DNA from 2 places in the Shewanella sp. SM21 genome. Region 2 is predicted to be linked to the other one. Evidence: predicted binding sites of a transcription regulator. Region 2 holds the regulator's gene; the other holds the start of a gene.
The links. The regulator MetJ, encoded in region 2, represses methionine synthesis genes. The targets are predictions, from matches to a motif close to TAGACGTCTAGACGTCTA.

Region 1 (15,164 bases), on a different contig from region 2:
ACTAGGCTCAGCGGCAAGTGTAAAAACAGACATGGAATGCACCACTTGCCATACAGGGCATTTCAATTAAGGAGACTGTGATGAAATACCCATTACTCACATTGACCCTCGCGACATTAATGCTCGTAGGATGTGGCAGTGACAGCAATAACACTGAGCCTGAAACTCCGCAGCCACCTCCCGTCGAAAATGCAGTAAACATTGATGAAGCAACGCAAATAAATCTCAAGCTTGAGCAATTTGACTCGAGTACAGGGACAATTCAATTTTCACTGACGGATGCGCAACAAGAAGCGATCACTGCGGCAAAAACCTATGATATTTACTATTTTGGGTTCCCCGACAAAGCCAAGGAATCCTCGAATCCGAAGGCATGGAAACACTGGCATGTTACCCAAAATTATCGTTGCCAAAGTCTTGGAGAATGCAGCGGTAAATTAACCGAAGTCACAAGCGGTCAATATCAATTTGAGATAGCTGGCTTAGATTGGGCTCAGCAGGATCCAAGTGGTTCAGTAACACAAATTAAAGTCGCGATTCAGATCTACGGTGCAAAAGCCAATAACGAGCTGGATTTAATCCAAGTGCTACCGCAATAATCCTTCCAATGACATATCCAAACAAATAGAGGCATCCATCGGATGCCTCTATTTTATTCATTGATATCTAGACGTTATGCGATTGAATTTTGTTAGATCGATGTTGTTCGCTAAATAATTCGCGATATTATCCGCTACAAAACGACTCACAAACGTCAATACAGCCCAAAAGATGAATGCTCAGTACTTTTATTTAGAACATCGCAGCATTGAGCCACATATGTACTAAAATGCTCGCGATATAACCCAGCGCAATGACAGGTGTCCAACGCAAATGGGCACCAAAGGTGTAAATCCCCCTAGCTTGTCCCATTAGCGCGACCCCTGCAGCACTGCCAATTGACAATAAACTGCCCCCAACTCCTGCGGTTAACGTTACCAGTAACCATTGGCCTAAGGCCATCTCAGGGTTCATCGTCAACACAGCAAACATCACCGGAATATTATCAACAACAGAAGACAACAGACCGATAGCCACGTTGGCATAAGTCGTATCCCAATTGGAATACAAAGCCTCAGATACTAAGCTCAAGTACCCCATAAAGCCAAGGCCACCCACACATAGCACTACACCATAAAAGAACAACAGGGTATCCCATTCAGCGCGGGAGATTCTGCTAAACACATCGAAGGGCACCACACTACCAAGCTGCTGAAGACGCTGCTCGTCCTGACGCAATTCAGCCTTTGCACGTTCGCGGGCAACGGAACGATTGAAGGTTTTACGCAGATAAAAACCAAAGAATTGTAAGAAACCTAATCCCGTCATCATACCCAATACAGGCGGCATACCTAAGAAGGAATGAGCACACACTGCCGTAGCGATTGTGAGTAAAAACAACGCAACAATTCGCTTAGCACCCGGCTTAGTATAAACATGCTCTTTTTCTGGCTCTGGCACAAAATGTGGGATAAACACACTCATAATGGCAGCGGGTAATGCAAAGTTCACTAAAGCAGGAATAAACAGATGGAAGAAATCGCTAAAGTGCACTAATCCTTTTTGCCACACCATTAAGGTCGTGATATCACCAAACGGGCTAAACGCGCCACCCGCATTAGCCGCAACAACAATGTTGATACAGGCTAGGGTGATAAACTTGCGTTGCCCTGCCCCCACCTTCATCACCACGGCACACATCAATAGCGCAGTCGTTAAATTATCTGCCACGGGTGAGATAAAGAACGCCATAAACCCCGTCAACCAAAATACGGTTCTTAGACTAAACCCACGGCCGACAAGCCAACCACGAATGGCATCAAACAAATTTCGCTCTTCCATAGCATTGATATAAGTCATCGCCACGAGTAAGAAGAGTAGAAGCTCTGCATATTCAAGCAAGTTATGTTTGAATGCCGCTTCCGACACTTCAGACATACCATTTTGTACATACACAAAACCTATCATGCCCCAGATAATCCCTGCCGCGACCAGCACAGGTTTCGACTTGCGTAAATGTAACGACTCCTCAGCCATCACCATTATGTATGCAAGCACAAACACAAAGACGGCAACATAACCCACACTCGATGCGGTTAAATTAAGCCGTTCTATCCCTTCTGTCATAGCCCATGCTGCAGGTGAGAATCCGCTCAATATTGCAACGCAGAATAGACTCCAGAACGCCATTCCACTGCCTTTAAACAACCGCTGTAATTTCATTAAAGTTCATCTCTACGTAGGAAATTAGTCGAAAATTACCATAGCTTCGGCATAGTAAATGTTGATAAAACGCAACTTTCTATGCATTACCCTATAACCAAAGGCGTTTAAAACATTAATTTTTGTATAACTACAGCGATAACTAATAAAGAAACATTTAACTTAGTCTAAAAAGAGCCAATAAAAAAGCACCTCAAAGGTGCTTTTTAGTTTCTAATCAGCGTCACTGCATTAGAAGGAATATAACAAGGTCATATTGGTTTCTGTATCTGTACTTTTCTTATTATCCAACGGCTCGCTGTTGTAGCGCACAATAATGGCAAACTTCATTGCTAATGCGCCGATAATATTCGCCGTTAACGAAGTTTCAGAGCGGGCATCGAGCTTATCACCGTAATCTGCAACGAAACGTTGTTGGAATTTAGAGGTGTCAGTGATTTCGGTTTCAAAGTTGATCACACCGTGCGCAACGACGCTGTCATTGGTGTCATGGCCTTCGATAAGTGCTTGCTCTGTATCAAGACGCTGATAGATATAACCTGGACCGACTTCGACATCTAAAAAGGTCTTACTAGTATCATAGAATCTATAACCATAACCCGCTGCGCCAGATAGCGTGTAATCATAACCGGTGAACGGATCAACTTCATAATTACCGTTAGCAAACAAGTAGCTACGATCTGTCATCTTGTAGTTACCTTGTGCACCCGCTAAATAGCGTTTCGCGGTAACAGAACCTGTATCCTCTTTATATAAACCTTCGAGTAAGTACTGATTCTCCCAATCGCCAAGCTCATGCTTAAGATTTAAACGCCCTTTGAATGATGAGGTTTCAGTGTTACCTGTGGTTAAGGTTGCACCAAGCTCAGCTTCACCTGCGAATGTCTCATCGCCTTTTACAAAATCGGCCCCAGCTGTCGCCATAAAAGGTGCAGTCATTAATAGTGCTGCGGTCAGTACTTTCTTCATGTTTATCCGTTCCTGTTCCGTTAAATCCAATCCCTATAAATATCTGTTCGTCCCAGCGATGCTGAATAAGCACATATTAATAAGGGTTAGTATTTTCCCCTGAAAATCTGCGCGATATTAACATTTACGATTAAAAAATGAAAATTGCAGCTATTTTAAGTATAAAAAACCCGCTTTAGCGGGTTTTTATCTCAGCAATAACGCTTACATATTGATCTTAGGATCTAACGCGCCAGACTGGTACGCTTTATACATTGCTTGTAAAGACAATGGCTTAATCTTAGATGCTTGACCTGCACAGCCGAAAGCTTCATAGCGAACCGTACAGATATCGGCCATGGCTTCCATTGATGCTTTCAGGAATTTACGTGGATCAAATTCACTTGGGTGTTCAGCTAAGAATTTACGAACGGCACCCGTTGATGCTAAACGTAAGTCGGTATCAATGTTGACTTTACGTACACCGTGTTTGATACCTTCTACGATTTCTTCTAATGGTACGCCGTAGGTTTCTGGGATCTGACCACCATATTGATTGATGATCTTTAGCCACTCTTGTGGCACAGAAGATGAACCGTGCATCACTAAGTGAGTATTAGGAATACGCGCATGAATTTCTTTGATGCGGTCGATACGCAGTACATCGCCCGTCGGTTTACGACTGAACTTATATGCACCATGGCTAGTACCGATAGCAATCGCGAGTGCATCAACATGGGTATCGGCAACGAAACGCGCCGCTTCTTCAGGGCTAGTCAACATTTGATCGTGACTTAAAATACCTGATGCACCAACACCATCTTCTTCGCCAGCTTGGCCAGTTTCTAAGCTGCCTAAACAGCCGATTTCACCTTCAACTGACACACCACACGCATGGGCAAATGCCACTGTACGACGGGTAACATCAACGTTGTACTCGTACGATGCAGGCGTTTTGCCGTCAGCCATCAAAGAGCCGTCCATCATGACTGATGACATGCCTAATTGGATAGAACGCTGACAAATATCAGGATCGGTACCGTGGTCTTGGTGAATACACACTGGAATATCTGGATACTGCTCAAGAGCTGCTGCCATCAAATATTTTAAGAACTGTGGGCGAGCGTATTTACGTGCGCCAGCAGAAGCTTGCACTATCACAGGGCTGTCTGTTGCTTCAGCGGCCTGCATGATGGCACGCATCTGCTCTAAGTTGTTAACGTTAAACGCAGGCACACCGTATCCATGTTCTGCTGCGTGATCAAGTAGTTGTCGTAGGGAAATTAACGCCATTTTTTAACTCCAATAATAGGGTGATATCTATCACCGAGGTCGCTATCGTTTGGATGGATTTTTATACCCGCATTCAACTCTGTACCTTAAATAAACAACTTAAATTAAGTACCTTAGATGAATACGGGCGGTTTTTTTATAATTTTTTACTTTTATCAAAGCTTTGATGTTATCAGAGCTTATCGCGGCGTCTTATGCGCCGCGTTTTTTAAAACTTAATATTAAGCGCCGCGCTTTTCTAACATAGCCACAGCCGGTAATTCTTTACCTTCGAGAAACTCGAGGAAAGCACCGCCGCCAGTCGAAATGTAAGACACTTTATCGGCAATACCGTACTTATCAACCGCAGCTAAAGTGTCACCACCGCCTGCGATAGAGAACGCTTTTGAATCAGCAATCGCTTGGGCAATACGCTTAGTACCTTCACCGAATTGGTCGAATTCGAACACGCCCACAGGGCCGTTCCACACGATAGTACCAGCAGATTCGATGATTTTAGCCAGTGCTTCAGCACTATCTGGACCAATATCGAAAATCATTTCGCCATCAGCGACTTCGCTAACCGATTTTAACGTTGCCGCTGCTGTTGGGCTAAACTCGCCCGCAACGACCACATCAGTCGGCACAGGAATATCGGCGCCACGGCTCTTAGCATTAGCCACTAAACGCTTAGCTTCGTCGATCAAATCCGCTTCATACAGCGATTTACCGACATTGTAGCCCGCCGCTGCAATGAAAGTATTGGCAATACCGCCGCCAACCACTAACTGATCAACTATGCCTGAAAGACTTTCTAGCACGGTCAGCTTAGTCGACACTTTAGAGCCACCGACAATCGCCACCATTGGACGCGCAGGGTTATCTAATGCCTTGCCTAAGGCATCTAATTCTTGTGCCAGTAATGGACCGGCACAGGCGATTGGGGCAAACATGCCCACGCCATGAGTCGATGCTTGGGCACGATGTGCAGTACCGAAGGCGTCCATCACATAGACATCACACAGCGCCGCCATTTTTTTCGATAAGGCTTCGTTGTTCTTACCTTCACCCACGTTGAAACGCACGTTTTCGAACACAACCACTTCACCCACGGCAACGTCAACGCCATCTAAATAGTCGGTCGCTAAACGCACAGGACAAGACAGGGTTTTTGCCAAATAATCGACCACAGGTTGCATAGAATATTCAGCATTGTATTCGCCTTCGGTCGGACGACCTAAATGCGACATCACCATCACAGCCGCACCTTTTTCAAGGGCCAACTCGATAGTCGGTAGAGAGGCGCGCAGACGTGCATCACTGGTGACGACGCCATTGCTGACAGGGACATTAAGATCTTCGCGGATAAGCACGCGCTTACCTTGTAGATCCAGATCTGACATATTGATAATTGCCATGGTAACGCTTCCTTTTATAATCAAAAAACAAACTGTTTCACACTATAGCCGGTATGAATTGACTGCCGCTCGGCGCTCGACATCCCGTCGAATTGGCATAAATTCAGTGACCCACAAGTGAATAATCTACTTTTATCAGCCTCGCTTGGCCGCGATCATCGCCAAACTCGTATCTAACATACGATTGGCAAAACCCCACTCGTTATCGCACCACAGGAGTAACTTCACCAACTGACCGGCGCTCACGCGGGTCTGGGTACCATCGACAATACTGGAGCGCGGATCATGGTTGAAATCACATGAGACTAAGGGCTCATCAGTATAGCCTAAGATGCCGTTAAATCGCCCATTGGCGGCAGATTCCAGCACCTGATTGACTGTGGCAATATCGACGGTTTTTTCTAAGGTCACGGACAAATCGATGGCGGTCACGTTGATGGTGGGCACGCGCACCGAAATCGCTTCAAACTTATTTTTCATGTGCGGCAAGATCCGCTCAATGCCGCGGGCAAGTTTAGTGTCGACAGGGATAATCGATTGACCAGCAGCACGGGTTCGACGCAAATCATCATGGTAAGCATCAATCACTTGCTGATCGTTCATCGCCGAATGGATAGTGGTAATGGCACCGCTTTTAACGCCAAAGTGGCGATCGAGCACATCGATCACAGGCACGATACAGTTAGTGGTGCAAGAAGCGTTGGACACCACAGTGTGTTCGGCGCGGAGTAAATCGTGGTTCACCCCATAGACAATCGTGCCATCGACATCAGCTGAGGATGGATGACTTATCAGCACTTGTTTAGCGCCGGCGTGAATATGGGCTTCGCAGCTTTGACGATCGACTAATACGCCTGTGGCTTCATAGACAATATCTATGTCCATCTCGTGCCAAGGGAGTTTTGCCGGATCGGGCTCGTGGAGAATTTTTATCGCATCGTCGCCAATCAGCATATGATCATCAACAAGCTTCACTTTGTGCGCAAACCGACCGTGGGTGGTGTCGTACTGGGTCAGATGAATAATGGCTTCAGGTTTAGCTAATTCATTAATCGCGACAATCTGCATTTGCTGCCGTTTTCCAGACTCATATAAAGCTCGGAGAATAGAGCGGCCGATACGGCCATAACCATTGATAGCGACTCGGATCATTGAGGTCTCAATTTCCTCTTAATACAAAAACGGCCTGCAAACGATTGCAGGCCGCATTATACAGATTAACACTTAAAAAGTTTAACCTTTTGTATTGAATCTAATCCCTTGAGCCATTAGCCCAATGATTTTGCAGCATTCAGCACATTTTCAACGGTGAAACCGAAGTGATTCAATAGCACGTTACCCGGTGCAGACTCACCAAATGTGGTCATGCCCACAACTGTGCCTTCAAAACCGACATACTTGTACCAGAAATCGGTATGCGCCGCTTCAATAGCCACACGTTTAGTCACAGCACGTGGTAATACAGATTCTTTATAAGCAGCATCTTGCTTATCGAACTCAGTTGTCGATGGCATAGAGACTACGCGAACGTGTTTGCCTTGCTCAGTCAGTGCAGCGGCTGCATCCATTGCCAATTGTACTTCGCTACCAGTTGCGATCAGGATCAGTTCTGGTGTACCCGCACAGTCTTGCAGTACATAAGCACCTTTAGCCACATTAGCTAATTGCTCAGCGGTACGCGCTTGAGCTTTCAGGTTTTGACGGCTGAAGATCAGTGACGTAGGTGCATTACGGCGCTCAATCGCAGCTTTCCAAGAAACTGCCGTTTCTGCCGCATCACATGGACGCCATACGGCCATATTTGGCGTCATACGCAGGTTAGCTAATTGCTCAACTGGCTGATGCGTTGGGCCATCTTCACCTTGACCGATAGAGTCATGGGTATAAACGAAGATGTTTTGAATGCCCATCAGTGCCGACATACGCACTGCGTTACGAGCATATTCCATGAACATCATGAACGTTGCGCCGTAATTGATGAAACCACCATGCAGCGAAGCACCGTTCATAATGCCACTCATGCCGAATTCACGCACGCCGTAGTAAATGTAGTTACCAGCTGGGTCGTCTTGAATACCTTTAGAACCTGACCACAGTGTCAAGTTAGAACCCGCTAAGTCAGCAGAGCCGCCTAACAGTTCAGGCAACATAGCGCCAAATGCACCGATAGCATTTTGTGAGGCTTTACGGCTCGCAATGCCTTCGGCTTTGTCCTGTGATGCTTGCACGAATGCCTGCGCTTTTTCTTCGAAATCAGCCGGTAATTCACCTTTCAGAACGCGACGCTCATATTCAGCAGCCAGTTCTGGGTGAGCTGCGCGATATGCTGCAAACTTCTCGTTCCACGCCGCTTCACGGGCAGCACCTGCTTCTTTGGCATCCCAACCCGCATAAACGTCAGCAGGGATTTCAAATGGTGCATGTGGCCAGCCAAGGAATTCACGGGCGGCTGCGATTTCTGCATCGCCTAGTGGCGCGCCGTGACAATCGTGGCTGCCAGATTTGTTGGGGGAACCAAAACCGATAATGGTTTTGCAGCAAATCATTGTTGGTTTATCAGTCACCGCTTTCGCCGCTTCGATAGCAGCACGGATTGCCGCGCTATCGTGACCGTCAACACCGGTAATCACATGCCAGCCGTAAGCTTCAAAACGTTTTGGCGTATCATCGGTAAACCAGCCTTCAACATGGCCATCGATAGAAATACCGTTATCATCCCAAAATGCGACCAGTTTACCTAAACCTAAAGTACCGGCTAATGAACAGGCTTCGTGGGAAATACCTTCCATCAAACAGCCATCGCCGAGGAAGCAGTAAGTATAGTGATCAACGATATCGTGACCATCACGGTTAAACTGTGCCGCTAAGGTTTTCTCAGCAATCGCCATACCGACAGCGTTGCTGATGCCCGCACCGAGTGGACCCGTTGTGGTTTCAACACCTGGTGTGTAACCGTATTCTGGGTGACCCGGTGTTTTAGAATGCAATTGACGGAACTGTTTTAGCTCTTCAATTGGTAATTCATAACCAGTCAGGTGAAGTAAAGAGTAAATCAGCATTGAACCGTGACCGTTAGAGAGGATAAAACGATCTCTATCTACCCATTTCGGATTGTTCGGGTTGTGCTTAAGGAAATCATTCCACAGCACTTCAGCAATATCTGCCATACCCATTGGGGCGCCGGGATGGCCTGAATTTGCTTTTTGAACTGCATCCATACTTAACGCACGGATTGCGTTTGCGAGTACTTTACGGGAAGACATGCTCTCTCCTGCTTGTTTGTGGGGTCTAGCGGGCAATTTGGATGCATATTTTCCCCTACATGCCAGTGTGACGCAAACTAAAATTACCATTCACTCAGCAAAAGATGGCCGAATATATACCCAAACAACCTGAAGATGCAGGATTCAGGTCGCTTGGGTATACAAGTCGCAGAAACAAGCCAGTCACTTTGCTCGCGTTTACTTGAGAGGGCATAGCAAGGATCACTTGTAATGGAGAAATAAATTTCTCAAAAACATAGCAAACTTAATACTATGAAATATAAGAAAAATAACCTATTTATGACTGAGCGTAGTCGTTTTCAGGTCACAATCTGAGAGGATTTTTTATTATCGGGGGTGATCGGCAATCGGATTTAAACTAAAATAGCCGTCTAGATGTAGATGCTTCTACACGTTTGAATGCTAACGACGAGATTTTCCTACTATGGCAAAGCACTTGTTTACTTCTGAGTCGGTCTCAGAAGGTCATCCCGATAAGATTGCAGATCAGATTTCTGATGCTGTGCTAGATGCAATTCTGGCTCAAGATCCAAAAGCACGCGTAGCGTGTGAAACTTATGTCAAAACCGGCATGGTATTAGTAGGTGGTGAAGTAACTACCTCTGCCTGGGTTGATATTGAAGAAATCACCCGTAAAACGGTGCGTGAAATTGGTTATACCCATTCAGATATGGGGTTTGATGCAGACTCGTGCGCAGTATTAAACGCCATTGGTAAGCAATCACCCGACATTAATCAAGGTGTAGACCGCGCAGACCCTGCAGAGCAAGGTGCTGGCGATCAAGGGTTAATGTTTGGCTATGCTAACAACGAAACCGACATTCTGATGCCTGCACCTATCACCTATGCTCACGCATTAGTGAAACGTCAGTCTGAAGTGCGTAAAAATGGCACGCTACCTTGGTTACGCCCAGATGCGAAAAGCCAAGTCACTTTTGCCTATGATGATGGCAAAATTGTCGGTATCGATGCAGTCGTGTTATCGACTCAGCACAGAGATGACGTTTCACAAGCCGACTTAATTGAAGGCGTGATGGAAACCATCATCAAGCCAGTATTACCGGCTCAATGGTTAAACAAAGATACTAAGTTCTTTATCAACCCAACTGGCCGTTTTGTTATCGGTGGTCCAGTAGGTGATTGCGGCTTAACCGGTCGTAAGATCATCGTTGACACCTACGGCGGCATGGCCCGTCATGGTGGTGGCGCGTTCTCTGGTAAAGATCCATCAAAAGTGGATCGTAGCGCGGCATATGCTGCCCGTTATGTGGCAAAAAACATCGTTGCAGCAGGTCTTGCTGATCGCTGTGAAATCCAAGTGTCTTACGCTATTGGTGTGGCAGAGCCGACCTCTATCAGCATCGAGACCTTCGGTACAGGTAAAGTATCTGAAGAAGTGCTGATCAAGTTAGTACGTCAACACTTTGAACTGCGCCCATACGGTTTAACGGCCATGCTAGATTTAGCACGTCCAATTTATCAAGCGACCGCCGCTTATGGCCACTTTGGTCGCAGCGAATTCCCATGGGAAGCGACTGATAAAGCCGAAATATTGCGCGCTGACGCGGGTCTATAATCTTAATTCATTTCAATTTTTACACTTAAGACCCATGAAAAACCGCTACCCAGCGGTTTTTTTATGTCTGACATTTAGTTAGATTAATAATGCTAAGACAAATATGGCAAGATAAAAAGCAGCATATACATAGACTATTAGAGTGCACAGACCCCATGACCGATAACGCCATCTTATTACAGCAACTTCAATCTTGTGCATGGGCAGCCAACGTAGGTCTGCCAGAGGAAACAGCAAAGACATACGGCACATTAGAGGAGATCGCCGCTTTTCTTGAATCCGATCCTGAAGCCTTTTTTGAAACACCTTACGAAATCCACTATGAAAGCCTGTGTGTAACTGATCATGACTTGGCAAATTCGTTAAAAACAAAGGCAGTAGTAAATGATGTGCATGCTTGGATTTCTGACAGCGAAGTCGATGACATTTCTAAGTCAGCTTACCTCGCCACTTGGAAAATTATTCCCGTTGCAGAAATATGCGCGCTGACATCCGATGACGCTAATACGCTCGCAACACTGCTCCTAGCTGACGTTAAACTTTCAGCCTTTACGAGTGAACGCCTATCTTGGTATCTCTGTGGAAGAATCCCCTTTGGTTATATTGGTACTTACCCAAACGGGCAATGGCTGATTCTTTAGGCTTATACGCTAGCACCTTTAATTTTTCTGACTTCATCTAGGGTCTATTGAGCTTTCGAGGATAATTTTTAGACAGCATGCCAATACTGATGCTAACCAATGCACGCTGGGAAACACTATTTCATTTAATGAAAAGCACAGGCCGTGTTTATGATAAACCTGAACATAGACAAACATTCGAAGGCATTCTTTACCGCCTTCTAACAGGTATCCCTTGGCAAGATTTACCCAAAGAGTTGAGCCATTGGAGTACGGTCTTTAGACGGTTTTATTTATAGTCTAAAAAGACATTCAGGCCTATTTACTCAAAACCTTAGCGAACCTTGCTGACACGGAATGGTTTTTTATTGATGGCTCGATAGTGCGGACTCACCAGCACAGTGCAGGTGCACTGAGTAATGAGTAATGAGTAATGAGTAATGAGAGTTACCCTATTGTTTAATTGATAGTGGATACCTTTATCAAACGGGTAACTCTCAGTTTTATCTATCGCCCATGAATATCAAATAATGGCTAATGCACAGGGTATTCGTTTAGAAACGTACATTCATACCAACCCAGAAGTTACGGGCCTTATCTTTGTTATTAAAATCATCAACGTAAGATGCTGTGTATCCATTTTGGCCATTGTCGTCAGAGACACAAGTGGTGCTAGTGTCACTACATTCGGTGAAGACAATATCGTATGAAGTAAAATCTTTATCAAACAAGTTATTTACTCGCATGTTGAAGGTGACAAACTCACTCGCCTGATAAGAACCACCAAGATGGAACACGTTATAACCCTTATAGTAAAGTGCAGCATCATTAATGATATCCCAAGAGCGATAACGTTTAGCACGGTATTCTGAGGTCAAGAATACGTTAAATGAGTCGGTCAACTCCCATTTTAATGTCGCGTTTGCCATATGCTTGGCACTGTTGCCGAGTGGACGGCCTTGCTCTGCACCGCTTTTCTGCTCGCTATCTGTGTAGGTATAATTAGCATTTAACGTTAAGGCATCTAGAATTTCCCAACGTCCCGCGAGCTCAGCACCTTGAATAGTAACTTTATCTATGTTGACTGTTTTGCTACTGACTGCATAACCTAAATCAGCATATTCACCCGCATCGGAACATTCTATGCTCGTACCTTTACCACAGGGTTGTGAAGCAATCTTATCGTCAAAATCATTTTTAAAGATAGTGACGTTAAAATTATGGCCATCTGGATGAGACCAATACAGGGCGACTTCGCTGGACACACTGGTTTCAGCTTCGAGATCTGGGTTACCAAATTGCGGTGAGGTTCCTTGGCCACCAAAGCCAACGACACCATCATACAATTGTGTGGTTTTAGGTGTTTTAAAACCTGTGCTCACCCCACCCTTTACAGTCCACTCATTATTAATGGTGTAAACGCCGTATAGACGTGGACTGAGTTGGTTGCCAAATATTTCATGATCATCATGACGTAAACCCGCAGTAACAGATAAATCAGAAGTCATGCTCCATGTATCTTCAGCAAAAACAGACCACATATTATGTTCTTGTACTGCGCCCGGCGTACCTTCTTCCATACCAAATACACCGTCTTTCAACTCACCACGAATCACCTGCGCACCCGTCACTGCGACATGATTTCCTGCAGCTTCAAATGGAATATCGAGTTTCATATCAAGCGTATATTGATTACTTGCCATTTCGCGTTTAGGTCTAGGCAGGAAAGTGGATTCAGCAATCGCTTTACGTTCGGCTTCAGTCATGCCGGTGTAATCCCCTTTACCATCAATCATCTGCAGTAGTAATACTCGTTCAGCAGTGGTAAATGGCAGTGTGCGGCCATTATTTTGTGTGTCTACATAGGATAGTGACACAAAGCTTGTACCAAAATCCCAAGCACCTTCATGGGTTAATGCCCAAGCATCACGGGTAAATTTTTGAGTCTCGCTGTAACCCGCTCGCGGATTTGATCGTCTTGCCCATTCACCACCGCTGGCTAGACAAGCAGCCTCACGGGAACCTACGCCGCCTTTGCAGAAGTTACTGGCAATCCAGAGACTATCGATATTATCAACAGTACCAAGCGGATACTCTCGTTCACCGTTATCATTGATCAGTGGTGTATTATCATAATCTTGAGATGAGGAATCTAAATCAAACCAAATTTTGTGATGTTCATTTAGTGTCCAACTTAAACTCCCACCTAACATATGATTTTCGTTATCGACGGTTTTACCGCCACCACCAAAACCGAGTGAACGAGTGCGTACTTCTCCATTGGGATAATCTACTGGTGCATACTCTGGTGTAGACCCCATTCGATCATAAATACTGCCATGAATCGATAACCCAAGAACGCCTTTAATGAGGGGACCCATCACGCTGAAATCGGTAGTGATATCTTCACCATAGGCATCATTGGTTTGATGAGTTCGGCTGTGAGTGATAGAGCCAGACCATTCGTCGCCCACTTTTTTAGTGATGATGTTCACCACACCACCTAGAGCATCTGCACCGTATAACGTTGATGCTGGCCCACGAATAACTTCAATTCGATCAATAGCATCAAGTGGTGGTACATGACCAAATTGATTGCCACCAAAACTGTTTGGATAAATATCACCATGGTTATTCTGACGCTTACCATCGACAAGGATTAAGGTATAGTCAGATCCCATACCGCGTAGACTGATGGTACCTTGCCCTGTTTTATCACGGGTTTCACCAATATCAACCCCTTCCAAGTCACGCACTGCATCTAGGAGAGTGGTATAAGGTTTTATCATCAAATCTTCTTGGGTGATAACAGAAATACTGGCAGGTGCATCAACCAATTTCTGTTCATATCCAGAGGCAGTAACAACCATAACTTCCATTTTTCTGTCGGGAGCCTCTTCGGCTTGGACAAAATTACCCGCAAATACAGCGGTAATGGCAACTGCCAAGCAAGTTTGACGAAATAACATAAACCTCTCCTGTTTAGTAAACTTAGTTTACAAATGTAACCTATAAATGATTTCGCGAATGATAATGATTAACATTAGTGAGATCAATCAAAAGTTGAATGCAACAGACATAACATTTACGTTTTGTAAAGTAATCACATTCAAGAAAGAGTTTTTGACATGAAATTTGAAGTTATGAGTGAAGAAAATACCGCGATTGTGGATGCGCTGGTAGACGGCGTTCGGCAATATAATGCTGGGCTCTTAGGACCAGAGAAATCAGTACCTTTGACTGTCATTGCACGTGATGAAGCTGGCAAGTTGATTGGTGGTGTGGGTGGCCGAACTATCTATAAAAACTTCTTAATCAATGTTGTCTGGGTTGATGACCAAACCAGAGGCACAGGGCTTGGGCGTAAACTGATGGCGCTTGCTGAAGCAGAGGCGAAACAACGGGGTTGCTTGGTAGCTCAAGTGGATACCTTATCGATTCAAGCCCCTGTATTTTATGAAAAACAAGGGTTTGAGATCATAGGCACAGTCACCACTACCCCTCAGCGCATCTTTCTGATGAAGAAGTATTGATCAAAAAGGTGGTTGAGGCAGAATAAGCGCCCTTAGCAATGGTCGAAATGGGCGTTTTGCATGCACAGTAGACCAATCTGCTCTTGGGATAAAATAGCGCATTCTAACGCGCTCTTGGAGTTTACACGGCTAAGTTCCTTATCGGTCAGTCGCGTAATCACCGTCGAATAGGCATTGATTCGGCCACAATCGAGCCAAATATCTCCCACTTGTACCCAATAATGTTGCAATGCACCTAAGTCAGATAAAAA
Region 2 (15,164 bases):
TAAGTGTGACGCTATATGCATCACATGCCGCCCATGGACCATCTTGTTTAGACTGGCACCACTCTGATCCAATATATCTACCAGATTGGACAGCTAAACGAACCAAATCATCAACATCACTTCCATCCATTTCCCACTTCTGCAAATCTTTAATGCAACCAATAGACCATGCACGCGCAGACGTTTTAGTCAGAATATCCAATACATCTTTAACTGGATACAAAGGACCTCGTAGCCCTTTAATCTGACGTCCCGTTTCCTTAGTAGGGATAGGCCCAAAATGTCGGCTGACGATTCTATCGCTTACCATAATGGTAAGTCTACTGTGTTTGACAAATTTTGCACAACTTGGTTCCTATTTTTACTGTGATAAAGGCAACATATTGTTTCATTGATAAACAAATGGCGGATCAGCAATCTTAACTTCTACCAAGCAAGATCGAAAAACAATATTAATACAGCAATAACATCCTTACAAAGAAATCGAGTTTGGATAAAATTTTCAGTTAGGTGCTTGTTTGTAACAATCTTACCTAGTAATTTTGCTCTAAGTCTCAGTAATCAGTCTCATAATCTAGAGAGTCTAACAACGGCTTTAACTTATCAACTGAAATCAGATAAATATGAGAATACCTATCATGAATTTCATCTCCTCGTTTAGAGGATCTATGGCCTGCAATAGCCTTACTTAGAAACTCATTTGCTCCATTCGCTCGAATCAATGAAATGACCGTATACATGAATGACCCGAATGGCTTGTGTAACATTAGAACCTAATAAGCCGAGCCGCGAAGCGGCGTCGGCTAAACATATCTTACTCTTTAACGCTACTAGCTTTATCGTCTAAGCGCTTCCAATTACCTTTATCACAGGCTGGTGAGTCCTTTTCACCTTTTTGTTGTGCAAGCTCACAACTAAGAGCATCCGTTAGATAGTCCATTGGATTTACCGGCTGTTGGCGAGGAGGGCACTTGTTCTGTGCCATGATGTTAAGATTGATTTGAGCAAGTGATAGGCTATTTGCGATGCGCATTTCTCGGAGAGTTGCTCTTGGTGCGCTGTCATCAGTAAAGCCTTCGGCAAATACTGCCGCTGATTTCTTGATCTCAAGCTCAACAGCGTCACTAAGTACGTCACATGTGGGTTGAGCCAATGCTGAAAAATTTACAGCAGCAATACACATACCAAATAGAATCTTCAAGTTCACAGTTATTTCCTTATATTTGACGTCAATTACCATCGTTCTGTATGTATGATATATGGTAATCATAATGATATTAGTGTGTTACCCATTAGATTGTACAGTGAGGTAGTCAGCTTATCGACTGTTTTATATTTTAGATGTACTTAACCAAGGTAGTGATTTGGGGTGAGCTTTACTGAAGTTTGTTTCAAATAAAAATTTGATACAGTAAGGTGTAACAATATTTTATTTCATTTGACAAAAAACCATCGTAAATCAGCTTCTTAGAAAACGTAGAAAGGGTTCGACTCCCTCAATACGTTTTGCACATTCGAGATAGTGAATAAGCCACTTATAGCGAAAATCTCCGTATGCTTTTAAAGCGACAGTTAACACTGATGTCCGAAAGGTGAGTCATGGTGATTTGCGAGACGACCGTCCGCCCCATGGACGGGGCGGTCGAGCATCCAAGGATGGACTGGCTGCGAGTCGACGAGCGAATGCCATGACAAGCCGATACTAGCGGGCTAAACCACTAAGTATTAATACCCTGAAATCACAGAGCGCTCAGTAGAATTGACCAACACATATTTGACCAATAAAAAAGCCAGCAAAGCTAAATGCTTGCTGGCTTTTCTGTCTAACTTATTCACTCGCTTTATAACATCACACGAGCGCTTAATCTCAGCGGCTCAACTATGACTTCTTAGGGAAAATAGGATAGGACTCAGTGCCTAATACTTTGCCATCAACAGCGAGACCATAGTAATCGCTGTCATTATGGTATTTCTCCTGCGCTTGCTTTACATCACCCTTGCTACGTGGGTCCTGTGGACGCTCGTGGGAGTTGATATAAGCGGCAACGTCCCAAGCCTGCTGGTTAGTTAGCTGCATACTCTTACCGAAGGGCATGTTTTCATAGATAAAAAATGCGGCAGTATTGACCCTGTGCATTCCCGCTCCCCAGTTATAACTTTGAGGTCCCCACAGCGGCGGCAGTGCATACACACCCGCAATGGCTTGACCTTGCCCATCAACACCATGACAAGTTTGGCAATGGGCGACATACACGGCTTTACCTCGTTCAGGTGAATAGGCTTGTTCGGGTTTTGGGATCTCAGGATAAGCTCGACCCGGCAAGTTAGCACGTTGCTCAACTGTCATCGCCTTAGCTAATGCCTCTGGTAGTGGGAAGTCATCCCGCTTGGCACCTTTGACTAACTCAGCATCACTGATCTCAGGAACAGGGCCACTGATATTAGCCTCATCCATCAAGCCGCCCATGCCTAACCAATAGGCGTAGGCAGAAAGCGCCACTAATTCAGGGCTACCTGATGCAGGGGCTTTACCATTCATCGAATAGTTAAAACAGCCTTGGATGCGTTCTTCAAAGCTACTGACTTTATTGTCTTTTTTACGATACGCCGGATAAGCAAAATACGCACCCCAAAGGGGTGATGCATTGGCTTTACGGCCTGCATCCATATGGCAATTGGTACAGTTAAGCTCATTACCCACATACTTATCACGCAGCTGTTGGGTATTCACAAACAGTTGATAACCTAAACGCACTTTGTCACCAAAGGCGCCTTCGGGAATCGCACTCAAAGGTCTAGGGGTAAGATAGGTTTGATCTGCTACCTTAGGGAAAGAAGGCAGCGGAGCTTGCTTATCTGGGCGTTCTTGTACTGGCTCAGTTTCAGCTTGCGCCTGAACGGTTAATGACCCCATCGCGGCCAGTAATAACATTGCGGAATATTTCATGGCCGGCTCCTTATTTTAAATTCGCAAAGTAGTTGGCTAACGCATCAATCTCGGCGACGGTGAGCTTATTCGCGACGCTCCCCATCATGCCATCGACGTCACCTTTACGTGTTCCCGACTGCCACGCCAATAATTGCGTTTTGATATAACTCGCCTGTTGACCTGCTAAGCGGGGAAATAAGCCACCACCTAATGCAGAAGGACCATGGCAGGTCACGCAGGCTGGTAAACCACGGGACCAATCACCTTGATAGGCTAAACGGGCGGTATCGTCATTAAAAACAACTTGTTCACCGCGGATAACAGGCTTGACGTCATTGGCAGGCTTTGCTGAAAAATAGCTCGACACTTGCTCAATACCATCACCTTGGAGCGTCATTGCCATCGGCATCATGGTCGCGTTTTGGCGAACGCCCGCTTGGAAATGCTGCAATTGTGTTGAGATATATTCTTTAGATAATCCCGCTAATCGAGGGCCGAGTGGTTCAATACCCTCACCCCCTGCCCCATGGCAAGACACACATAACTGCGCAGCTTGTGGCATAACGTTCATCGATTGTTTGTCAGAAGGCTCGGCGGCAGCGGCATAGCCGCTACATAGCGTTAAACCTATGACTAATGTTTTAATCTTCATGTTCTATCCTTGAAGAGAATTAAGCTCTAAAGCATAGGGGTTATTGTTATTTATGTTTGTGCTCACACACTAAACCCATTTTAAAATCAGCCGCTCATTTTTAAAACAGCCAATAAATGAGCCTTAACATTCATTAAGAGTCATTTATTGTTCAATTCAAACGGGATAAATTTACCTTACTCTGTACAAGGTTAAGCTGCAAGCCTTCAAGACTTAATGGCCTGCTCAATAACCAAATCGCGTCGATTCGAAACGATTCAATAACTTATGTATCAAATAGCATAAAAGTAACGTGCCAACGATAGCGATTAAAATACTACTCACTCGGTATAAGGCACTGAAGATTAAGTCGTTACCTGGGGTCAAATACTGCCCAAACAAAATCCCTAACGTGGTCATAGCACCAAAACCCACGCCAGAGCCATTCGCCTCGCGCACATGGGCTTGGCTAAAAATCATCAGTCCAATCCACAACAAGGGGACAACTAACATCAATAACCCAGACCAATCATAGAGCAGCAACTGCACGAGTATCCCAAACGACACACCCAACAGGGTGCCTATGGCGCGCTTACGGGCATAGTCGAGTGCACCATTCCAATGCATGGGAAACAATAGCAAAAGAGTGGTCGCTTGAGCCGACATCGAATCCCGCAGATCAAATATTTGGAACACCAGAAACGATGCCGTCGCTATGGTCGCGCCGAGCAAGGCTTCGTGGCGCATTCGATGCGGCGCCTTAGGCCCAGGTTTGTAAGCCGCTCTTGGTTCAACATCGGGCCAGAGTGCCGTCATAGCGTAGGCGATAACAACTGAAAGTGCTGTCGCCCAAAAGTTACTGAAAACTAAGTCGTTTAAGTCAACCCCTGGATAGCTGGCAAAGTGCAGCATGATACTGAGACTCAGCACACCGTTGGCACCAAAGAGAAACAAACTGCCGCGGGACATGGCCGCAAAGCGGTATAAAAATAATAGGAAAACGATGGGAGTCATCATACCGGGATGGCTGCCAAAGAAACCGCCGAGTAACCCAACCTCTAACCCAGCCATGGCAGATGAAGCTAATAATTGGCGCATAGCATGACCATTCATCACTGGCACTAATCCGAGTAGTAGCATAGGTGTCACAGTGAAGAAGACTCCATTGCTCCAACCAAAAATTTTACACAGGGTAAAACCTAAGGTCGCGCCAGTCGCAATCCGTAAACACTGGCGTAAATCGTTGGCCGTCAATGGGCTATGGCGTAGTAACATGCTCGTCGCCTTGTTCTATCGATACATTAAATGAGGATGTTTAGCTGGCTTATGCTGCGTTCACACTTATGTTGCTTTGAAGCTTTCACTCAAGCGACTAGTGGCAAATACAAACCACCGCGAGTCACTTGTGCTCGTCAACACAGATAAGTACTAATGGATATGCCGATAAATATGCTGGTAAATACGCTAGTAAACATTCTAGTAAATAGGCTAGTAAATAGGCTAGTAAATAGGCTAGTAAATAGGCTAGTAAATATAGTGCAGCAGGCTGATTGCTTTAATCTGCACCTTAGCGAGCAAGCTAAACAGGCTATTCTCGGGCAGCAGTTGCACGGTCGCGCGCGCACCCGCAGGTAAGCTGTTCATTGCCATACCATCTAACACTAGATGTAATCTCAATCTTTGGGCATCACGTACCCAACGGTCCGATTCCTGCGGCGCGGCTAAACGGCCATTGGCATCGAATTGCCCAGCACTCACGCCCGCATCGACACTGCTCACCGTCGCCCAATATAAACGCCCAGGTTCGCCATCGAACGCGATCAAAGCGGTCGAAGAAGCATTGACTCCACGCAGACTCTTTTCACGAAAATCAGCAATAATATCCACTTTATCCGATACCACGGCTAACAGAGGTTGCCCCACGGTCGCAAAACTACCGACTTCTAACTGCAGGTTAGTCACTATCCCATCTTGATCAGCACGTATTTGGGTATAAGACAGATTAAGCTCGGCTTGAGCTAAATGGTTTTGCGCCTGACGCACTTTAAGATTCTCTTCGCCATAACTGCCACGACTCACTTTGAGTTTTTCTAAACGCGCATTGGCGGCAAGCAAATTGGCTTCAGCAGCTGCGGCATCGCTATCGGCTAGCTCCTTTTGCTGCTGCGATACGCCATGGGTGGCATACAAGGCATCGAGACGTTTAGCCTCGCTGCGTTTTTGTTGTGAGGTGGTTTTATTGGCATTGACCTCGGCCTTAGCGGCCAGTAGCGAGGCATCTAACTCAGCATTATCTTGACGGGCTTGCTCTAAGGCCAATTTAGCTTGCGATACCGCTAACTCATAGGGTGCGGGATCAACTTGGAACAACAAATCGCCCTTGGCAACCGTTTGGTTATTGGTCACGGCTATGGTCTGGATTTTACCGCTGATCTGCGGTGTCACTTTAGTCACTACACGGGTCGCCATGGCTTGAGGCGTCAATGGCATCATAGTGTCGGCCAGCATGAAATAGCCAAAAACCATCACAAAGCCAAACATGGCAAATTTTACTAAACGGGCAAACTGTTGATCCGGTGTCATCTTCTTTCTCACAAAAGGGTGTCTGTAACCTTGGTTAATTTGGCGCTGGCGTTGTCGCTGATCAGGCTAATAATGCGTTCAAATTCGCTCAACTCTTCGGCACTGATCCCGCCTAATAACTCACGGCGCACTTGAATAATCCGCGCTTCCATTTGCTTTAAAACATCTAATCCCGCTGGCGTCAGGCTCACAATTCTTGCTCGCTTATCTTTGTCACAACAATGACGCTCGACTAGACCTTGCTCTTCTAATTGCCCTAAGGTGCGCATTAGCGAAGCCAATTCAATTTCTAAGGCATCGGCCAACACTTTTTGGCTAACACTGTCGCCTAAACGCAACAGTTTCCATAGGGCAGTCCAACGGGGATGAGTTAATCCTAAAGGTGCTAGCTCAACATCGGCCACGGTACGCCACAGTCGATGCAGACGACCTAAATGCTCCGCCAGTGATAACTCTTTTAGTCGCTCTAATTCTTTTTGCATCTTGCTCACCCACTTAGTTAGCGTGCTAATCATTATACTTAGTTAGCAGGCTAAGTAAATATTTAGGTCACAAATAGATCTGTGTCCAAGGGCACGAAACGAGCGTAAGAGGGAATAAATAACTTAAAAAGGTTCGCGCCCTCTCAAATCTTATCAAGTTGTATCTCTATAATATCAAACGGATAAATTGAGTTGATTTGCACATGAATTGGAGGCTGTTTTGATAAATCTAAAAATTAGTACGAGGATCGTTATTGGGATCTGTCTATTACTGTTAACAGTAATGAGCTTTATCATGCCGCTCGTTCTCTCTGAATTCAGTCGCCAAGTTGCAGAATCCGAGCAAAGAGAACTCCATAAGATCTATGAAACCGCTGTTGCCGAGATAGCCTCATCGGGCAAATTAGCCGAAGCAATGGCAACCATCATCTCACTCACGCCAGAAGTTCAAAGCACCTTTGCAACAGGTGAACGTGATGAACTCACCGCCCGTACCTTACCTATATTTACTCAACTAAAGCGCGATTTTGCGGTTCAGCAATTCCAATTTCATAGGCCACCTGCCACTTCTTTTCTACGCTTGCATCGTCCCGAAAAATTTGGCGATGATCTCACCAGCATACGCAAGACCATAGTTGAAACAAATAGCCAAAAGCGCCCTCTTTATGGCTTGGAATATGGAGTGGAAGGATTAGGTATTCGTGGTTTAGTTCCAATGACTTACAACGGACAACACACTGGCTCAGTTGAGTTTGGCATGTCCTTCGGTCAACCCTTTTTTGATAATTTTAAACAAGCCTATCAAGCAGAAATTGCCCTCATCTTGCCAGATGGTTCAGGGTACAAGTTATTTGGCGCTACATTCACGCCTGATACCCAAGCGACAGATGAACTCAATAACGTCATGCAAGGCCATGAAGTCATACGCACTATTTCCTTAAATAACAAAACCTACGCCCTGTATCGCCACGCCATAAAAGATTACTCAGGAAACGTGTTTGGCGTACTCGATATTGCGATAGATAGAACCCATTCAGAACAAGCGATAGCGGATATTCGCCTTAAGTTGATCCTTATCGGTTTAGTGGCTCTGGTCATTGGAACTGCCATTGCTTGGTTTATTGCCAAAGGGATTACTCGCCCTATCGCTGAAACCACCCAAGCCATGAATGATATCGCTGAAGGTGAAGGCGATTTAACCCGCAGAATCGCGATAAAAGGTAAGGATGAAATTGCTGAATTATCAATGGCATTCAACCGCTTTGTAGAAAAAATCCACAACACAGTTTCTCACGTAGCCGACTCAACAAGCCTGCTCGCCACCTCTGCTGAAGAAATGTCGAGCATTACGCGGGAAACCCAGAAGATGGCGAGTCGTCAGCACCTCGAAACTGAGCAAGTTGCCACCGCAATGAATGAAATGGCCGCAACAGTACAAGAAGTTGCCCATAACGCTACCGATGCGGCCGATGCCGCCAATCATGCCAATGACTCAACCGAACAAGGCAAATTGGTTGTACAAAAAGTGGTAAGCACTATCGCCATACTGGCCGAGGAAATAGCCACAGCAGCGAGTGAAATCAATGAATTAGAGCGTAATACCGCTGAAATCGATTCTGTACTTGTGGTTATCCGTAATATTGCCGACCAAACTAATTTACTCGCACTCAATGCGGCAATTGAAGCCGCAAGGGCGGGAGAACAAGGTCGAGGATTTGCGGTCGTTGCCGATGAAGTACGCACTCTGGCGAGCCGCACTCAAGCATCTACGACGGAAATTCAGCAGATGATCGAAGCGCTTCAGCATAAAGCTAAGTCTACAGTCAATGCGATGGAAACCAGCACCCGCACCACCCAAAGCTGTGTATCCCAAGTTCACCAAGCGGGTGAAGCACTCGAAGCCATTACCCATGCGGTTTCCACCATTAGCCAGATGAATATCCAGATCGCCAGCGCTGCAAATGAGCAATGTGCGGTTTCGGCAGAAATTAATAAAAATGTTAATAACATCAATGATATTGCGACCAATGCGACAGATAGTGCGGTACAAACTGCACGCGCTGGCGATGAACTTGCCCAACTCGCAGCCCGTTTAACAACTTTATTAGCTCAATTTAGAATTTAAACAAAACAAAACGCCGCATTCTCTGCGGCGTTTTTATTAGCTTATTTTATAAGGTTTTATTTAGGACGCACGCCTAAAGTGTGGCAAATCGCGTAGGTCAATTCGGCGCGATTTAAGGTGTAAAAATGGAAATCCTTCACGCCTTCGCGGGACAGCACTTTCACCATGTCGATGGCCACGTTTGCCCCCACCAATTGGCGTGTACCCGCATCGTTTTCTAGGCCGTCGAATTGCTTATGTAACCAATTCGGTAACGACACATTGGTCATGCCCGCGAAACGTTTTAGCTGGGTAAAGTTAGTCACAGGTAAAATGCCCGGCACAATTTCAACGTCGATACCGGCGGCAACGCAGCGATCACGAAAACGCAGGTAAGATTCCACATCGAAGAAAAATTGGGTAATAGCACGGCTGGCGCCCGCATCAATCTTGCGCTTGAGGTTGATCAAATCCGCCTGTGCATTACTCGCATCGGGATGCACTTCTGGATAGGCCGCAACTGAAATATCAAAGTCAGCCACAGAGCGCAGTAAACGCACTAAATCGACCGCAAAACGGGTTGGCTTTGGGCTGCCCGCAGGTAAATCACCCCGCAGTGCCACTATGTCACGAATGCCCGACTTCCAGTAATGCTTAGCCAGTTCTAATAACTCTTCATCGCTGGCATCCACTAAGGTTAAGTGCGGCGCGGCAACGAGGTCGGTTTCCTGTTGGATACGTTCAATCACGCCATGGGTGCGGTCGCGAACACCAGAGTTAGCACCGTAAGTCACAGACACAAACTTAGGATTCAGCGGCTCTAAACGACGGATAGAGTTCCACAGTATCTGTTCCATTTCGGGGGTCGATGGCGGGAAAAACTCAAAAGAAACATTAATATCGCCATTAAGCTCAGACAAGCTCTGGTTCAGCGATTGTGAATGTTGTGCGTGATGAAAAGCCATGTGTATTTCCTCAACCGCCCTTGGCGCTACTCTTTGCTAGTATGAATTAGTTCAAATGGACGTTTGGACGTCTATATGTCCATATACTAGAGAAACTGAGATGTAAGTCAAGCCCAAAAATGTCCCTAAACCGCATTTAATCTCGGTTAATTCGATAGATTTATTCTAGCCAATAAAAAAGGACTCGAATGAGTCCTTTAAGAGGCTTGATATTGCGTTATTCCTGCAGCAGATCGCGACAGATCTGAGTCAGATCCGACTGCACTGCCGCCGCGGTCACTTCGCGTCCAGCGCCCGGTCCACGGATGATCAGCGGATTACCTTGGTAGAAGACACTGCGGATCACAAACACATTATCACCAGGGGTTAAGTTGGCGTAAGGGTGATGGGTATCAATCCACTGCAAACCCACCTCGGCCTTGAGCTCTGGGCCGCTGTTGTCTAAGGATGCCACATATCTGAGCACCTTATTTTGCTCCGCCGCCGCACCATACTGTTGCAGCAGATCGGCATCTAACTCGGCAATGCGGGTGAGAAATTGATCTAAGGGAATATCCGCCAAAGCGGCTGGCACGAGTGAACGCAGTTCAATATCTTCAAGCTCGATTTCAAGGCCAATCTCACGGGCTAAGATAAGCAGTTTACGCTGCATATCGCGGCCGGAGAGATCGTCGCGAGGATCGGGTTCAGTAATACCTAAGCCTCTGGCTTCAATCACTAATTCTGAAAATGGCTTACTAGTATCGTATTTCTCAAACAACCAACACAAGGTGCCGGAGAAAATCCCGCCCACCGCTTCAACGCTATCACCGCTGTTACGCAGATCATTTAGCGCATGTTGGATAGGTAAACCAGCGCCACAGCTGGCGTTATAGCGCCAAAACAAACGACGATTACCCAGTTGCTGCTTTAACTCTCGATAGAAAGGCAGTGGACCCGAGCCCGCAAGTTTATTCGCGCTCACCACATGGATGCCACGCTCGAACAGTTCTGGATATTGCAGCGTCAAACTGGCGCTGGCACTGATATCTAAGGCCACCAGCTCATCGCAATTAACTTGCTCTAATTGCTCGAATAAATGTTCATACTGCCAAGGCGTTGCTTCAGTATTAAACTCTGTTTGCCACGCGGCAAGATTAATCCCAGTGGATTTAATCAAGGCTTTACTCGAACTGACTAAACCGACTAACTCAACACTGGCTTCGAGTTCATGGTCTAGTGAGGGTGAAACCGACTTAAACAGATCGATCCAAGCCTCACCGATATTACCCACACCGAGCAGCAGGACGCCAATGCGTTTACGCGGGCCAGCGCAGCGACGGTGAACTTTTTGGGTTAACAGATTCACCTGTGACTGGGGCACTAACGTCACTAAACTTAAATCGCCACTGAACAAAGGTTTAGCATCACGGCTCAGTAAACGCGCGAAGCTGCGGCGATAATGTTCGGCGTCGGCACTTACTAATGCGACTAAACCAAAATCTGTGTTGATCTGCTGCTCGCTGATCCCTAATGCTTCTGCCTCAGCATCGAGTAATCTTTGAACTTGTTTTTGATTCTCAGCGGTATAGGCAAGTTCAACCCTTTGATGGGCAGAGGTCCAATGGGCCAATGGCGTTAAACCCGCGGCAATCAATAAATCTAATAAACGAGTTAACTCCCCTGTGAGTTTAAAGCCGAACAGGACAACTGCATTGAGGTTAGTCACCACAGGCGCGCTCGCCGACGAACTGTGGGGTGCGATTAAGGTAAAGTCGGTGTGGGATGCATAACTTGAGCGTACCGCTAAACTCACTTCGGTATTAAACAAAGGCTGCAGAGTGCGCGAATGTAATACTGGCGAGCCTAAACGCGCTAGGCGATCGGCTTCGGCAAGTGACATGCTTTTCAGTAACTTGGCATCGTTGATTTTATTAGGATCGGCGTTGAACACCCCTTCCACATCGGTCCAAATGGTCACGCGCTCGATATCGGCGAGACTAGCAATCAGGCTAGCGCTAAAATCTGAACCATTACGGCCAAGTAACAAGGTATCGCCACGCTCGTTAGCGCAGATAAAACCTGTGATCACTAAGCGTTCATTGGGATGCGCGGCTAATAGGGCTTGTACTTTAGCGCGGGATTCTTGTACCCGAATTTGTGGCACAGCGGCTTCATCGGCCACTAAAATTGAACAGGCATCCACATGGCTTGCCGCCACGCCAGATTCGCGCAGCAGCGCCGCCATTAAACGTGCCGACCAACGTTCGCCAAAGCTCACCACATGGTTAATTTGGTATTCGTTGCGCTCATCTAAGGACAACAAGCTGATCAGTTGCGCTTTATCAGTGGCCAAACGCTCACGCAGATCGCGGGCTTGTTCATTCGACAACAACTGCTCAATCAACCCCTGTTGGTAACTGATCAGCACTTGTAATTCTTCTTGCCATAGCTGACCCGCATCACGCAGCGCTAATAATTTATACAGGAAATTCGTGCTCTTACCCGCCGCAGAGACCACCACGAGATCATCACTATGACCGTGGGTTAACAGGATATGGGCGACTCGACGATAACAATCGGCATCCGCTAAACTGGAGCCACCAAATTTATGTAAGTGACAACGTGCCATCTATTATTCCTCTACTGACAAGCCGCAACGGCGGCTAATCCTGCTTGAATATCTGCAACTAAATCGGCGGCATCTTCAATACCCACCGATAGACGCAATAGGGTGTCCTTAATACCAGCCTCGAAACGCGCCTGCGGCTCCATGGCTCTGTGGGTCATAGTGGCGGGCACTGCCACTAAACTTTCAACGCCACCTAAACTTTCCGCCACGCTAAATAAGCTGAGTGCACCTAAAAAGGCCACCACTTCGGCCTCGCCGCCTTTGAGCTCAAAGCTCAGCATAGCGCCAAAGCCCTGTTGTTGCTTGGCCGCAATGGCGTGACCAGGGTGATCCGCAAGACCGGGGTAATAGACTTTGCTCACCACAGGGCTTTGGGTTAATACCTCAATAATACGCTGGGCATTGGCTTGATGCTCGCGAATACGCACCGCTAAGGTACGCAGGCCACGCAGGGTCAGATAACTGTCGAAGGCTGAGCCCGTTAAGCCTAGAGTGTTCGACCACCAATGTAAGCTTTCGCCGATTTGCGCGTCTTTGGCGACCACAGCGCCGCCGACCACATCGCTGTGACCATTGATATATTTAGTGGTGGAGTGGATAACGATATCCGCGCCTAACAATAGGGGTTGTTGCAATATTGGCGATAAAAAAGTGTTATCGACCACCACCAGCGCGCCGACCCCATGGCTCGCCTTAGCAATGGCTTCGATATCTACCACACGCAATAACGGGTTCGATGGGGTTTCGAGCCACACCATCTTGGGATTCTGCGCAATAGCGGCGGCTAACGCTTGGCTGTCGGTTTGGTCGACCACAATGAGCTTAAACTGGCCTTTCTTCGCCAAGTTGGTAAATAAACGGTAGGAACCACCATAGCAATCATGGGGCACAACTAATAGGTCATCAGGGCCGAGCAAAGTGGTCACTAAGGTGATGGCCGCCATGCCAGTGCACGTCACTATGCCAGTGGCGCCCTTTTCTAATTGGGCTAATGCTTCACCTAAAATGCAGCGAGTTGGGTTGCCTGAACGACTGTAATCGAATTCGCGGGGATTTTTATGACCATCGAAGGCGTAATTAGTCGACAAATAAATCGGTGGCACAACTGCGCCATATTGAGTATCGCTTTCGATACCCTGACGCACTGCCAGTGTGGCTAATTGACGCTCTGCCATGGGTGGACTCCTAAATTCGATAGACTGATAGAGATGTCTGGACGTCTAAATGTACCTAAGCCCAACGCCATCGTCAATAGGCGTGAAGACGTTTAGACGTCTGAACATAAAGAAATCTGTTTGCAATCACAAAGAAATAGTAGCAATAATTTGACTGTTCTTTGTAAGGGTTTAAAATCTGCCCCGAATTTAGCGTTATAACAGGTGAGTCAATGACTGAATGGAATGGGGAATACATCAGCCCCTATGCTGAACATGGCAAGAAGAATGAACAAGTAAAAAAAATTACTGTGTCTATTCCGCTCAAAGTGCTTAAGGTCCTCACGGACGAACGTACTCGTCGTCAGGTCAATAATTTGCGTCACGCCACCAACAGCGAGCTGTTGTGTGAGGCATTTTTGCACGCCTACACTGGCCAGCCATTGCCCAACGATGACGATCTGTCAAAAGATAACCCAGACAGCATTCCCGCCGAAGCCAAGTTGTTGATGGATCAAATGGGAATCGAGTGGGAAGACATGGAATAGCGACTCGTCGCTTTCCAAGTCATATCACAGTGCTCATCAATAGGGATCGTTAACGATCCCTTTTTGTTTATACCCAAGCGACTTCAAACTTTAAATTTCACCATCTTGAGTTGGTTTGGGATATAGGAAATCCTATGTTTTCTATGATAGATCCACAGACACTCGCCTTAGCCTCGCTGGTCGTGTTTCTGGGCGCATTAACCCAAAGTCTGATTGGGTTTGGGCTTGCGGTTGTCGCCAGTCCTTTGCTGTATATCGTCGATCCACAACTTGTACCTGCGCCTGTTATTGCTATGGGTTTCTCCATCGCCCTGCTGACCTTAGTGCGTGAACGCGGTCACTTAGAATTCAATGGCTTGCAATATGCGCTCATAGGTCGCGTGCCCGGCGGTTTTATCGGCGCGAGTTTATTGCTGTTTGCGCCTCAACCTATACTCGGTTTATCCATCGCCGCCATTGTGACTGTCGCAGTGATCCTCAGCCTGTATAAATTCAGCCTGCCAGTGAATAAGAAAACCCTCTTCGGTGCAGGCGTGGTTTCAGGGATCTTCGGCAATATCGCCGCGATTGGTGGCCCGCCGATGGCGATTTTGTTGGCAGGCAAAGATGCCTCGCAGTTTCGCGCAGCCCTGTCGGCCTTCTTCATTTTTAGCTCCATGATTGCATTGATCATTTTAGCGATCACTGGCTTATTAGAATTAAAACATCTGTGGCTGTCGTTGATGCTGCTCCCCTCTGTGATTTTAGGTTACTTAGTCGCAGGACGATTAGTGGGCCGTGTCGATAAAGAGAAGACAAAGATGGCGACATTAGTCCTGTGCAGTATCAGCGCTTTAGTGCTAACGGTGAAGTCGGTTATCGAGTTATTACCCCAATAAGCGTCCTGCTTATACTGGCAAACCTTCTCACGATTCAAACAATAAAAAAGCACTGACATTGCCAGTGCTTTTTCTTTATCTATCAATATGTAAAGCCAGCTTACACTCAGCTTAAATAGCTTTGCCCTGCGTACACAATAAAGTGTCTTAAGGCGAGTACGCCCGTTAAGCTCGCACAAGCCACCATGATCATCGCCCCCTTAGTGTGGCGAGTCGCGGCGGGTAACAGCATAAACAGCAATGGAATACCAAAGCCAATTCCGACAACACCTATCCAGA

Region 1: the regulator MetJ is predicted to act here: its motif matches at 9,549-9,566, upstream of metK (methionine adenosyltransferase).

Annotation. Positions count from the first base shown of each region.
Region 1 covers NZ_JAKKRL010000010.1:93,697-108,860, forward strand. Annotated here, with positions in the region: gene L5L94_RS14810 (cytochrome c3 family protein) at 1-70, shown strand, start outside; gene L5L94_RS14815 (hypothetical protein) at 81-599, shown strand; gene nhaD (sodium:proton antiporter NhaD) at 793-2,262, opposite strand; gene L5L94_RS14825 (YdiY family protein) at 2,494-3,231, opposite strand; gene fba (class II fructose-bisphosphate aldolase) at 3,436-4,503, opposite strand; gene L5L94_RS14835 (phosphoglycerate kinase) at 4,725-5,900, opposite strand; gene epd (erythrose-4-phosphate dehydrogenase) at 6,036-7,052, opposite strand; gene tkt (transketolase) at 7,169-9,163, opposite strand; gene metK (methionine adenosyltransferase) at 9,609-10,760, shown strand; gene L5L94_RS14855 (hypothetical protein) at 10,916-11,401, shown strand; partial or broken gene L5L94_RS14860 (transposase) at 11,479-11,804, shown strand; gene L5L94_RS14865 (TonB-dependent receptor domain-containing protein) at 11,935-14,349, opposite strand; gene L5L94_RS14870 (GNAT family N-acetyltransferase) at 14,509-14,913, shown strand; gene L5L94_RS14875 (hypothetical protein) at 14,946-15,164, opposite strand, start outside.
Region 2 covers NZ_JAKKRL010000016.1:80,571-95,734, forward strand. Annotated here, with positions in the region: gene L5L94_RS18695 (hypothetical protein) at 1-310, opposite strand, end outside; gene L5L94_RS18700 (hypothetical protein) at 815-1,207, opposite strand; gene L5L94_RS18705 (c-type cytochrome) at 1,880-2,947, opposite strand; gene L5L94_RS18710 (c-type cytochrome) at 2,958-3,581, opposite strand; gene L5L94_RS18715 (DUF2955 domain-containing protein) at 3,807-4,835, opposite strand; gene L5L94_RS18720 (HlyD family secretion protein) at 5,085-6,143, opposite strand; gene slyA (transcriptional regulator SlyA) at 6,152-6,625, opposite strand; gene L5L94_RS18730 (methyl-accepting chemotaxis protein) at 6,849-8,750, shown strand; gene metF (methylenetetrahydrofolate reductase) at 8,807-9,694, opposite strand; gene L5L94_RS18740 (bifunctional aspartate kinase/homoserine dehydrogenase II) at 9,912-12,305, opposite strand; gene metB (cystathionine gamma-synthase) at 12,317-13,480, opposite strand; gene metJ (met regulon transcriptional regulator MetJ) at 13,693-14,007, shown strand; gene L5L94_RS18755 (sulfite exporter TauE/SafE family protein) at 14,142-14,885, shown strand; gene nrfD (NrfD/PsrC family molybdoenzyme membrane anchor subunit) at 14,992-15,164, opposite strand, start outside.